One region of the Pseudonocardia kongjuensis genome, then DNA from elsewhere that is predicted to be linked to it. Evidence: riboswitches for the same ligand, from Rfam matches in the RefSeq annotation. Region 1 holds a riboswitch; the other holds the start of a gene.
What was found. A riboswitch is a leader RNA that binds a small molecule or an ion and turns the genes downstream of it on or off. The one in region 1 is predicted to bind glycine.
Positions count from the first base shown of each region.

Region 2: linked by a shared signal. The riboswitch ahead of gcvP (aminomethyl-transferring glycine dehydrogenase) and the one ahead of gcvT (glycine cleavage system aminomethyltransferase GcvT) in region 1 are both predicted to bind glycine.

Region 1 covers NZ_BAAAJK010000007.1:221,264-225,993, forward strand. The annotation lists gene ABD160_RS11310 (serine hydroxymethyltransferase) at 1-855, opposite strand, end outside; gene gcvH (glycine cleavage system protein GcvH) at 852-1,238, opposite strand; gene gcvT (glycine cleavage system aminomethyltransferase GcvT) at 1,250-2,404, opposite strand; glycine riboswitch at 2,450-2,548, opposite strand; gene ABD160_RS11325 (ArsR/SmtB family transcription factor) at 2,732-3,124, shown strand; gene ABD160_RS11330 (substrate-binding protein) at 3,170-4,639, shown strand; gene ABD160_RS11335 (LLM class flavin-dependent oxidoreductase) at 4,670-4,730, opposite strand, start outside.
Region 2 covers NZ_BAAAJK010000001.1:358,515-363,244, forward strand. The annotation lists gene gcvP (aminomethyl-transferring glycine dehydrogenase) at 1-2,710, opposite strand, end outside; glycine riboswitch at 2,872-2,968, opposite strand; gene ABD160_RS01695 (YiaA/YiaB family inner membrane protein) at 3,050-3,349, shown strand; gene ABD160_RS01700 (MerR family transcriptional regulator) at 3,359-3,964, opposite strand; gene ABD160_RS01705 (bifunctional nuclease family protein) at 4,176-4,652, opposite strand.

The DNA of each region.
Region 1 (4,730 bases):
CTCGGCGAACTCCTCGGTCCCGGCGATCCGCAGCGCGACCGCCTTGGCGGCGATCACGTGCTCCAGCGGGCCGCCCTGCTGGCCGGGGAACACCGCGGACGCCAGCTTCTTCGCGTGCTCGGCGCGGGCCAGGATCAGCCCGCCGCGCGGGCCGCCGAGCGTCTTGTGCGTGGTGCTGGTGACGACGTCGGCGTAGGGCACCGGGCTCGGGTGCTCACCGGCGGCGACCAGCCCGGCGAAGTGCGCCATGTCCACCATCAGCAGCGCGCCGACCTCGTCGGCGATCCGCCGGAACCCGGCGAAGTCCAGCTCGCGCGGGTACGCCGACCAGCCGGCGATGATCAGCTTCGGCTGCTCGGCGCGGGCGACCCGCTCGACCTCGGCCATGTCGACGAGCCCGGTCGCGGCGTCCACGTGGTAGGCCGAGACCCGGTAGAGCCGTCCGGAGAAGTTGAGCTTCATGCCGTGCGTGAGGTGCCCGCCGTGCGCCAGGTCGAGGCCGAGGATGCCGTCGCCGGGCTGCAGCAGCGCCGCCATCGCGGCCGCGTTGGCCTGCGCGCCGGAGTGCGGCTGCACGTTGGCGTACTCGGCGCCGAACAGCTCGCGGGCCCGGTCGATCGCCAGCTGCTCGACGACGTCGACGTGCTCGCAGCCGCCGTAGTAGCGGCGGCCGGGATAGCCCTCGGCGTACTTGTTGGTGAGCACCGAGCCCTGCGCCTCCAGCACCGCGACCGGGGCGAAGTTCTCCGAGGCGATCATCTCCAGGGTGTCGCGCTGCCGGGCCAGCTCGGCGTCGACGGCCTTCGCGACCTCGGGATCGGCGTCGGCCAGCGACGCACCGAAGGTGCTGTTCACGCGCCACCCTCCCCGGTCAGCGAGCGGTACTCGGCGGCGGTCAGCAGCTCCGGGACGCCGTCGTCGCCGGGCTCGACCCGGAACAGCCAGCCGCGGCCGTAGGGGTCCTCGCCCGCGGTCTCCGGCGCGTCGTCGAGGGCGTCGTTGACCACGGTCACGGTCCCGCCGAGCGGGGCGAACAGGTCGCTCACCGACTTGGTGGACTCGATCTCGCCGCAGGCCTCGCCCGCGGTGACGGTGTCGCCCGCGGCCGGCAGCTGGACGAACACGACGTCGCCGAGCGCCTCGGCGGCGTGTGCGGTGATGCCGACGGTGGCGGTGCCACCCTCGACCCGTACCCACTCGTGCTGCTCGGTGTAGCGCAGGTCGTCAGGGACGGACATGTCGGATCCTCTCACTCGGGACGGGTGTAGAAGGGCAGGCCGACCACCTCGACCGGCTCGGGCCGGCCGCGGACGTCGACGACGAGCGCGGTGCCGGGCCCGGACACGGCCCGGTCGACGAACGCCATCGCGATCGGATGGCCCAGGGTCGGGGACAGCACGCCGCTGGTCACCTCGCCGACCGTGGCCCCGGCGCCGTCGAGCACCGGATGGCCGGCCCGCGGTGCGCGCCGGCCGCTGCCGCGCAGCCCGGCGGGCACCCGGGCCTGCGGGGTGTCCCGCTCGCGGGCGAGCGCGGCGCGGCCGACGAAGTCGGCCTCCTTGCCGAACTTCACGACCCGGCCCAGGCCGGACGCGAACGGCGAGAGCCCGGGGCCGAGCTCGTGTCCGTGCAGCGGCATCCCGGCCTCCAGCCGGAGCGTGTCGCGGCAGGCGAGTCCGCAGGGCACCAGCCCGTGCCCGGTCCCGGCCGCGGTGAGCCGCTCCCAGACGGCGGCCGCGCCCGCCGTGCCGACGTAGACCTCGAAGCCGTCCTCGCCGGTGTAGCCGGTGCGGGCCAGCAGCACCTGGTGCCCGGCGAGGGTGGCCGGGCGGGCCGCGTAGTAGCGCAGGTCGCCGACCGGCGCACCGGTCGCGGTCTCGACGATCGCGGCGGACGCCGGGCCCTGCACGGCGACCAGCGCGGTGTCCGCGGAGCGGTCGGTGATCCGCACGCCGTCGCCGGCGCAGCGCTCGCCCAGCTCGGCGGCCACCAGCAGCCGGTTCGACGCGTTCGCGACGACCAGGTAGTGCTCCGCGGCGAGCCGGTAGACGACCAGGTCGTCGAGCACGCCGCCGTCCGGCGCGCAGAGCATCGTGTAGCGGGCCCGGCCGGGCGCCAGCGCGCCGAGGTCGCCGACCAGCGCGCCGTCCAGCGCCGCGGCGGCGGCCGGGCCCTCGACGTGGATCTCGCCCATGTGCGAGAGATCGAACAGGCCGGCCGCGCGGCGCACCGCGTGGTGCTCGGCGAGGTCACCGCCGTAGCGGACCGGCATCGTCCAGCCGGCGAAGCCGGTGAAGGTCGCGCCGAGCGCGACGTGCGTGTCGTGCAGCACCGAACGCAGCAGCTCGCGCTCGCTCGGCCCGGTCCGGGTCTCGGTGTCGGTCTGGGTCTCGGTCTGGGTCATCGTGGTGCTCACCCCGGGGCAGACGCGTGGGCGGTGCCGCCCACACGGTCCCCCTCTGTCCCGAGCCTGAGAGATTCACCGGTGCACGACCGGCTTTCACCATCGGCGAGGCGTGTCCGACGCCTGCTTTCCAGAGTGGCCTGGCCCGTGCGGTGTGGGGTACCTGAGAGTTTGGCGGGGTGCTTGCTCCTCCGGTGCCTGTCCGGTCGTGCGACAGGTCTCTTCCGCGCGGGCTCGTACGGCCCGGTCTTCAGTTGTCCGCAGGACGATACCGATTCCCGCGCCGGAGGGAAGGGGTCCGGACCGCTTCCGGCTAGACTCCGTACCATGTCAACGGATCCTGACGCGTCTGACGCGTTCGGCGTGGGCGGCCGGGACGCCGGTCTCGCCTTCGACGCGCTCGCCGATCCGGTCCGCCGCCGGATCCTGGCGGTGCTCTCCGAGAGCGACGAGTGCAGCGCGGGCGAGCTGGCGGACCGGATCACCACGGTCGGCCGGACCGCGGTCTCCACCCACCTGCGGGTGCTGCGGATCGCCGGCCTGGTCAGCGAGCGCCGGTCCGGCAGGTTCCGCTACTACGCGATCGAGCCCGGCGGTGCCGCGGCCGACGTGATCGCGCTGCTGCGCAACCTGTTCCAGTCGTCGCTGGGCGAGGCCCGGTCCGCCGCCGAGAGCGCGGCCGGGCACCGGGAGCCGGCCCGCCGGGAGGCGGCCGGATGACCCGGCGCGCCGACGGATCCCGCTGACGGCCACCCACCCACCGGCATGGGGACGATCGCGGTCACGGTGGAGGAGTTCGCCGCCGTCGCACCCGAGGTGGTCTTCGACCGGTTCGGCCGCGACGGCGGGGGCTGGCTGTTCGGCGCGTCCTGCGACCGGGTCGCGCTCGGCGAGCCGATCACCCTGCTGACGCCGATCGGCGACGGCCCGCCGGTCGACGTCCTGGGCCGGATCAGCGACCTGCGCAGGCCGCACGGCATCACGATCACCCACGACCAGCCGTGGCGCGGCCGGATCCGGCTGCGCTTCACCGCGGCCCCCGGCGGGACCCGGATCCGGCTCGACGCGCACATCGACGAGCAGGGCCTGGAGTGGCTGATGCGCCGGCGCGGGCACCCGGTGCGCGACCGGGCCGCCACCGGCCCCCGGATCGGCGCCCTCACCAGCCGGTCCGGTTCCGGGAGCGTGTTCGCCTCGGCCGTCGCGAACGCCGCCGTGCTCGCCGTCGACGAGGTCAACGCCGCGGGCGGGATCGGCGGGCGGCCGGTCGAGCTGCTGCACGCCGACGACGCGACCGATCCCGGCACCGGCGCGCTGGAGGCGCTGCGGCTGGCCCGCGCGGGCTGCCGGACGATCTTCCTGACCACGACGTCGGCCACCTACCAGGCGGTGTCCTCGGCGCTGACCGGCCACGACGTGCTGGTCGTGCACACCAACATGAACGAGGGCGGCGGCGAGTCGCGGCTGCGGATCCGGCTCGGCGAGCGGCCGTGGACCCAGATCGCGCTGGCGGCGGGCCCGGTGATGCGGTCGGCGGGCGGGCGGCGCTGGTTCCTGGCCGGCAACGACTACGTCTGGCCGCGGACGGTGAACCGGATCGCCCGGGAGGTGCTGCCCGGCAACGGCGCGGTGCTGGTCGGCGAGGGGTACGCCCCGCTCGGCGCCCGCGACTTCGGCCCGCTGATCGAGCGGATCGCCGCGTCCGGTGCGGACATCGTGCTGGACACCTTCGTCGGCGCGGACGCCGCCGCGTTCGAGCGCCAGTGCCATGCGATGGGCCTGCGCGAGCGCACCGTCAGCCTGGGCCCGGCGATGGACGAGGCCACCCTGGAGCGGATCGGGTTCGAGGCGTCCGAGGGCATCCACGGGGTGTCCGGCTACTTCCAGCACCTGCAGACCGAGCGCAACGGGACGCTGCTGCAGCGCTACCGCGAGCGGTTCGGCCGCTGGGCGCCGCCGCTGTCCAGCCTGTCCGAGTCGATGTTCGAGGCGATCCACGTGTGGGCGGCCGCGGCCCGGCAGGTCCGGACCACCGACCCGACCCCGGTGGCCGACGAGATGCGCCACGGCCGGTTCGAGGTGCCGCGCGGCACGATCGCCCTGGACGGCCGTCATCACGTGGAGCAGCCGCTGCACCTGGCCGCCGCGCGCGGGGCCACGTTCGGGTCGATGTCGGACAGCGACGGCGCGGTGCGGACCGGCGCCGCGCCGACCCGGCCGGGCCGCCGCCGGTGAGGGCGCGGGCCGTGCGGCGGCCCGCCGGGCTCAGGGCAGCAGTGCCCGCACCCGCTCCGGGTCCGGCCCGCCCGGCGCGATCGCCACGACC
Region 2 (4,730 bases), on a different contig from region 1:
CCAGGCAGGCCGCGGTGTGCGGGGCGCCCCGCAGCGGATTGTCGTCGGCCGGCCACTCCCCCGCGGCGACCCGGTCGATCTCGCCGCGGATCGAGATCATCGCGGCGATGAACCGCTCGATCTCGGGCAGGTCCTCGGACTCGGTCGGCTCGACCATCAGGGTCCCGGCCACCGGGAACGACATGGTCGGGGCGTGGATGCCGTGGTCGATCAGCCGCTTCGCGACGTCGTCCACCGTCACGCCGGTCTCCTTGGTGATCGCGCGCAGGTCCAGGATGCACTCGTGCGCGACGGAGCCGTCGGTCCCGGAGTACAGCACCGGGTAGTGCTCTCCCAGCCGGCGGGCGACGTAGTTCGCGGCGGCGACGGCGGTGAGCGTGGCCCGCCGCATCCCGTCGAGCCCCATCATCCGCAGGTAGGCCCAGGAGATCGGCAGCACGCCCGGGGAGCCGTGCGGCGCCGCGGACACCGGGCCGACCTCGCCGCGCCCGGGCAGGAACGGGACGAGGTGCTCGGCCACCGCGACCGGGCCGACCCCCGGCCCGCCGCCGCCGTGCGGGATGCAGAACGTCTTGTGCAGGTTCAGGTGCGACACGTCGCCGCCGAAGGCGCCCGGCCGGGCCACCCCGACCAGCGCGTTGAGATTGGCGCCGTCGACGTAGACCTGGCCGCCCGCGTCGTGCACCGCACCGCACACGTCACGCACCTGCGCCTCGTACACGCCGTGCGTGGACGGGTAGGTGATCATCAGCGCGGACAGCCGGGACCCGTGCTCGTCGATCTTGGCCCGGAGGTCGTCGAGATCGACGTTGCCCTGGGCGTCGGTGCCGACGACCACCACCCGCATCCCGGCCATGATCGCCGACGCGGCGTTGGTGCCGTGCGCGGACGCCGGGATCAGGCAGACGTCGCGCTCGGCCTCGCCGCGGCTGCGGTGGTAGGCCGCGATCGCCAGCAGCCCGGCGAACTCGCCCTGGCTGCCCGCGTTCGGCTGCAGCGAGACCGCGGCGTAGCCGGTCAGGTCGGCCAGCCAGGTCTCCAGCTGGGTGATCAGCTCCCGGGAACCGGCGGTGTCGGACTCCGGGGCGAACGGGTGCAGGTCGCTGAACTGCGGCCAGGTCACCGCCTCCATCTCGGCGGCGGCGTTGAGCTTCATCGTGCACGAGCCGAGCGGGATCATCGTGCGGTCCAGCGCCAGGTCGGCGTCGGCGAGCCGGCGCAGCCAGCGCATCAGCGCGGTCTCCGACCGGTGCTCGTGGAACGTCGGGTGGGTCAGGTAGTCGCTGGTCCGGGCCAGCGCGCCGGGCAGCGCGTCGGCGGTGCCGGTGTCCAGCGCCGCGGCGTCCTGCGGGCCGGCCCCGAACGCCTCCCACACCGCGCGCAGGTGCGCCACGGTGGTGATCTCCGAGGTGGAGATGCCCACCTCGTCGCCGGAGACCCGGCGCAGCGCGATCCCGGCGTCGTGCGCGGCGGCGACGACGGCGTCCGCCCGGCCGGGCACCCGGGCCAGCACGGTGTCGAAGAACGCGTCGTGCACGATCTCGACGCCGCCGGAGCGCAGCCCGGCGGCCAGCACCGCCGCCATCCGGTGGGTCCGCCGGGCGATGGCGCGCAGCCCCTCCGGGCCGTGGTACACGGCGTAGCAGGCCGCCATCACGGCCAGCAGCACCTGCGCGGTGCAGATGTTGGAGGTCGCCTTCTCCCGGCGGATGTGCTGCTCCCGGGTCTGCAGGGCGAGCCGCAGCGCGTAGTTGCCGTCCGCGTCCCGGGAGACCCCGACCAGCCGGCCGGGGAGCTGGCGGGCGTGCCGCTGCCCGACCGACAGGTAGGCGGCGTGCGGGCCGCCGAAGCCGAGCGGGACACCGAACCGCTGGGTGGAGCCGATCGCCGCGTCCGCGCCCAGCTCGCCGGGCGGGGTGAGCAGGGTCAGCGCCAGCAGGTCCGCGGCGACCGCGACCAGCGCGCCCCGCTCGTGCGCCTGCTCGATCAGCGCCGACGGGTCGGCCACCCGCCCGGACGCGCCCGGGTAGCTGAGCAGCACGCCGAACATCTCGCCGTCCGGCAGGGTGCCGCCGGACAGGTCGGCGACCTCCAGCTCGATGCCGAGCGGCTCGGCCCGGGTGCGGAGCACGTCCAGGGTCTGCGGCAGCGTGTCGGCGTCGACCACGAACCGGGCCGACTTCGCGCGCCCGGCCCGGCGCAGCAGCGTCATCGCCTCGGCGGCGGCGGTCGCCTCGTCCAGCAGCGACGCACCGGCGACCGGCAGCCCGGTCAGGTCCGACACCATCGTCTGGAACGCCAGCAGCGCCTCCAGCCTGCCCTGGCTGATCTCCGGCTGGTACGGCGTGTACGCGGTGTACCAGGCCGGGTTCTCCAGCACGTTGCGCCGGATCGCCGACGGCGTCCGGGTGCCGTGGTAGCCGAGCCCGATCATCGGGACGTTCACCGTGTTGCGGTCGGCCAGCGCCCGCAGCTCGGCGAGCATCTCGGCCTCACCGACCGGCTCCGGCAGCGAACCGCCGACCGGCTCGGGATCGCGGATGGCGGCGGGCAGCGCCCGGTCGGCCAGCGCCTCGAGCGAGTCGACGCCCAGCGCGTCGAGCATCCGGGCGAGCTCGCCGGGCCGGGGCCCGACGTGCCGGTCGGCGAACGGCAGTCCACGCTCGAGCTCGGCGAGGGTGGGACGGTGCTGCTGCGGGGTCGGGCTCACGGCGCCTCCGAAGGTGACGGCTCGGGCGGGGCAGGGCTGTCTCGCCCCTCCCCCTCTGTCCGTACCCGCGATCCGGGCGCCTGAGAGATTCACCCGAGGCTTCGGGCTTTCCCCGTCGGCGGACGGGCCCCCCGTGGTGGCCCGTCGCTTTCCAGAGGCGTCTCTGCCGTGCGGTCCTGGTGCCTGAGAGGTTCCGGGAAGGGATTTGCTCCTTCGGCGCCCGGCTGTACTGCACCGGGTCTCTCCCGCTCGGTGTCAACGACTACCGGGCCGAGGATAACCGGTCCGGTCAGTATTTCCACGGCACCGGGGCCGGAACCGTCCCGCCAGGCTGCTCACATGTCGAACAGCAGCGCTCCGAACACCGTCCCCGCCACCACCGCCGCCTTCCACCTGCAGGCGGTCCTGTCCTTCGGCGTCTCGCTGGCCGCGGTCGTCGTCGGGACCTTCTACCTGCCCGTCGACGGCTGGGTGAAGGCGTTCCTGGCCATCGCCGTGCTGTACGCCATCACCTCGGCGTTCACCCTCGCCAAGTGCGTCCGCGACAAGCAGGAGAGCCTGACCGTCGTCAACCGGGTCGACCAGGCGCGGCTGGAGAAGCTGATCGCCGAGCACGACCCATTCCGCTCGGTCGCGTGAGCCGGCCGCTCAGGAGATCGCGCGCCGGGACCGGCGCCGGGCCAGCTCGTCCTCCGGGGACTCGTCGACGGTGCCGCCGTCGGCGCGTTCCACCGGGAAGTCCTTGATCACACCGCTGATCTCGCGCATCGCGCCCGAGACGGCGATCCCGAACACTCCCTGGCCGCCCTGCAGCAGGTCGACGACCTCCTCCGGGGAGGTGCACTCGTAGACGGTGGTCCCGTCGGAGAACAGAGTGATCCCGGCGAGATCCCTTATCCCGCGCCGGCGCAGGTGCTCGACCGCGATCCGGATGTTCTGCAGCGAGACCCCGGCGTCGAGCAGCCGCTTCACGATCTTGAGGACCAGTACGTCCTTGAACGAGTACAGCCGCTGGCTGCCGGATCCGGCGGCACCGCGGATCGACGGCACGACGAGCCCGGTCCGGGCCCAGTAGTCGAGCTGCCGGTAGGTGATGCCGACGACCTGGCACGCGGTCGGGCCGCGGAAGCCGACGAGGCGATCGGACACCCCGTCCAGCCCCTCACCGACGAGCGGGTCCGGGAACAGCTCTGCCTGCCCCGGCCCCTCGGGTGGTGGCGTCTGCACCGCGTGGTCTCCCTCGGTCGGCCGCACCGTGACCGTCCTCGCCGTCCCATCACTCTCGGTGAAGGCGAGTTGCACGGATGTCATCAACGCTGATGACGGTAGGCCCGGCGGCCGGAGTGGTCAACGCGGCTCGCCGACACGGCCGTACCGCACAACGCCAGGTGACGGAGCACGGGCGGCCCGGTCACGCCGAGCGGCACCCGGTGTCGCCGAATGGTCCGGAACACCCGTTCGGGTGTCAGCCGGGCTGGGCGCCGCGGAAGTCCTCCGGTGACACCGAGTCGAGGAACTCGCGGAACTTCTCGACCTCGTCCTCCTGCTCGTCGGGGATGACGAGCCCGGCCTCGGCCAGCACGCTCTCGTCGGCGTGCACCGGGACACCGGTCCGCAGCGCCAGCGCGATCGAGTCGCTCGGCCGGGCGGACACCGTCACGCCGCCGTCGAAGATCAGCTCGGCGTAGAAGGTGCCCTCCTGCAGGTCGGTCACCCGGACCTGTTCCAGCCGCCGGCCCAGTGCCCCGATGACGTCCTTGAGCAGATCGTGGGTCAACGGCCGTGCCGGCTTGACCCCCTGCTGCTCGAGGGCGATGGCCGTCGCCTCGACCGATCCGATCCAGATCGGGAGGTAGCGATCACCGTTGGTCTCCCGCAGCAACAGGATCGGCTGGTTCGCCGGGAGTTCGACCCGGACGCCCACGACGCGCATCTCGCTCATCAGCCCGCCTCCCCGGCCCTGTCGGGCCTGTCGGCCGCCCGGGGTGGACCCGCCACCCCGGCCGCCCTGATCGCCTTG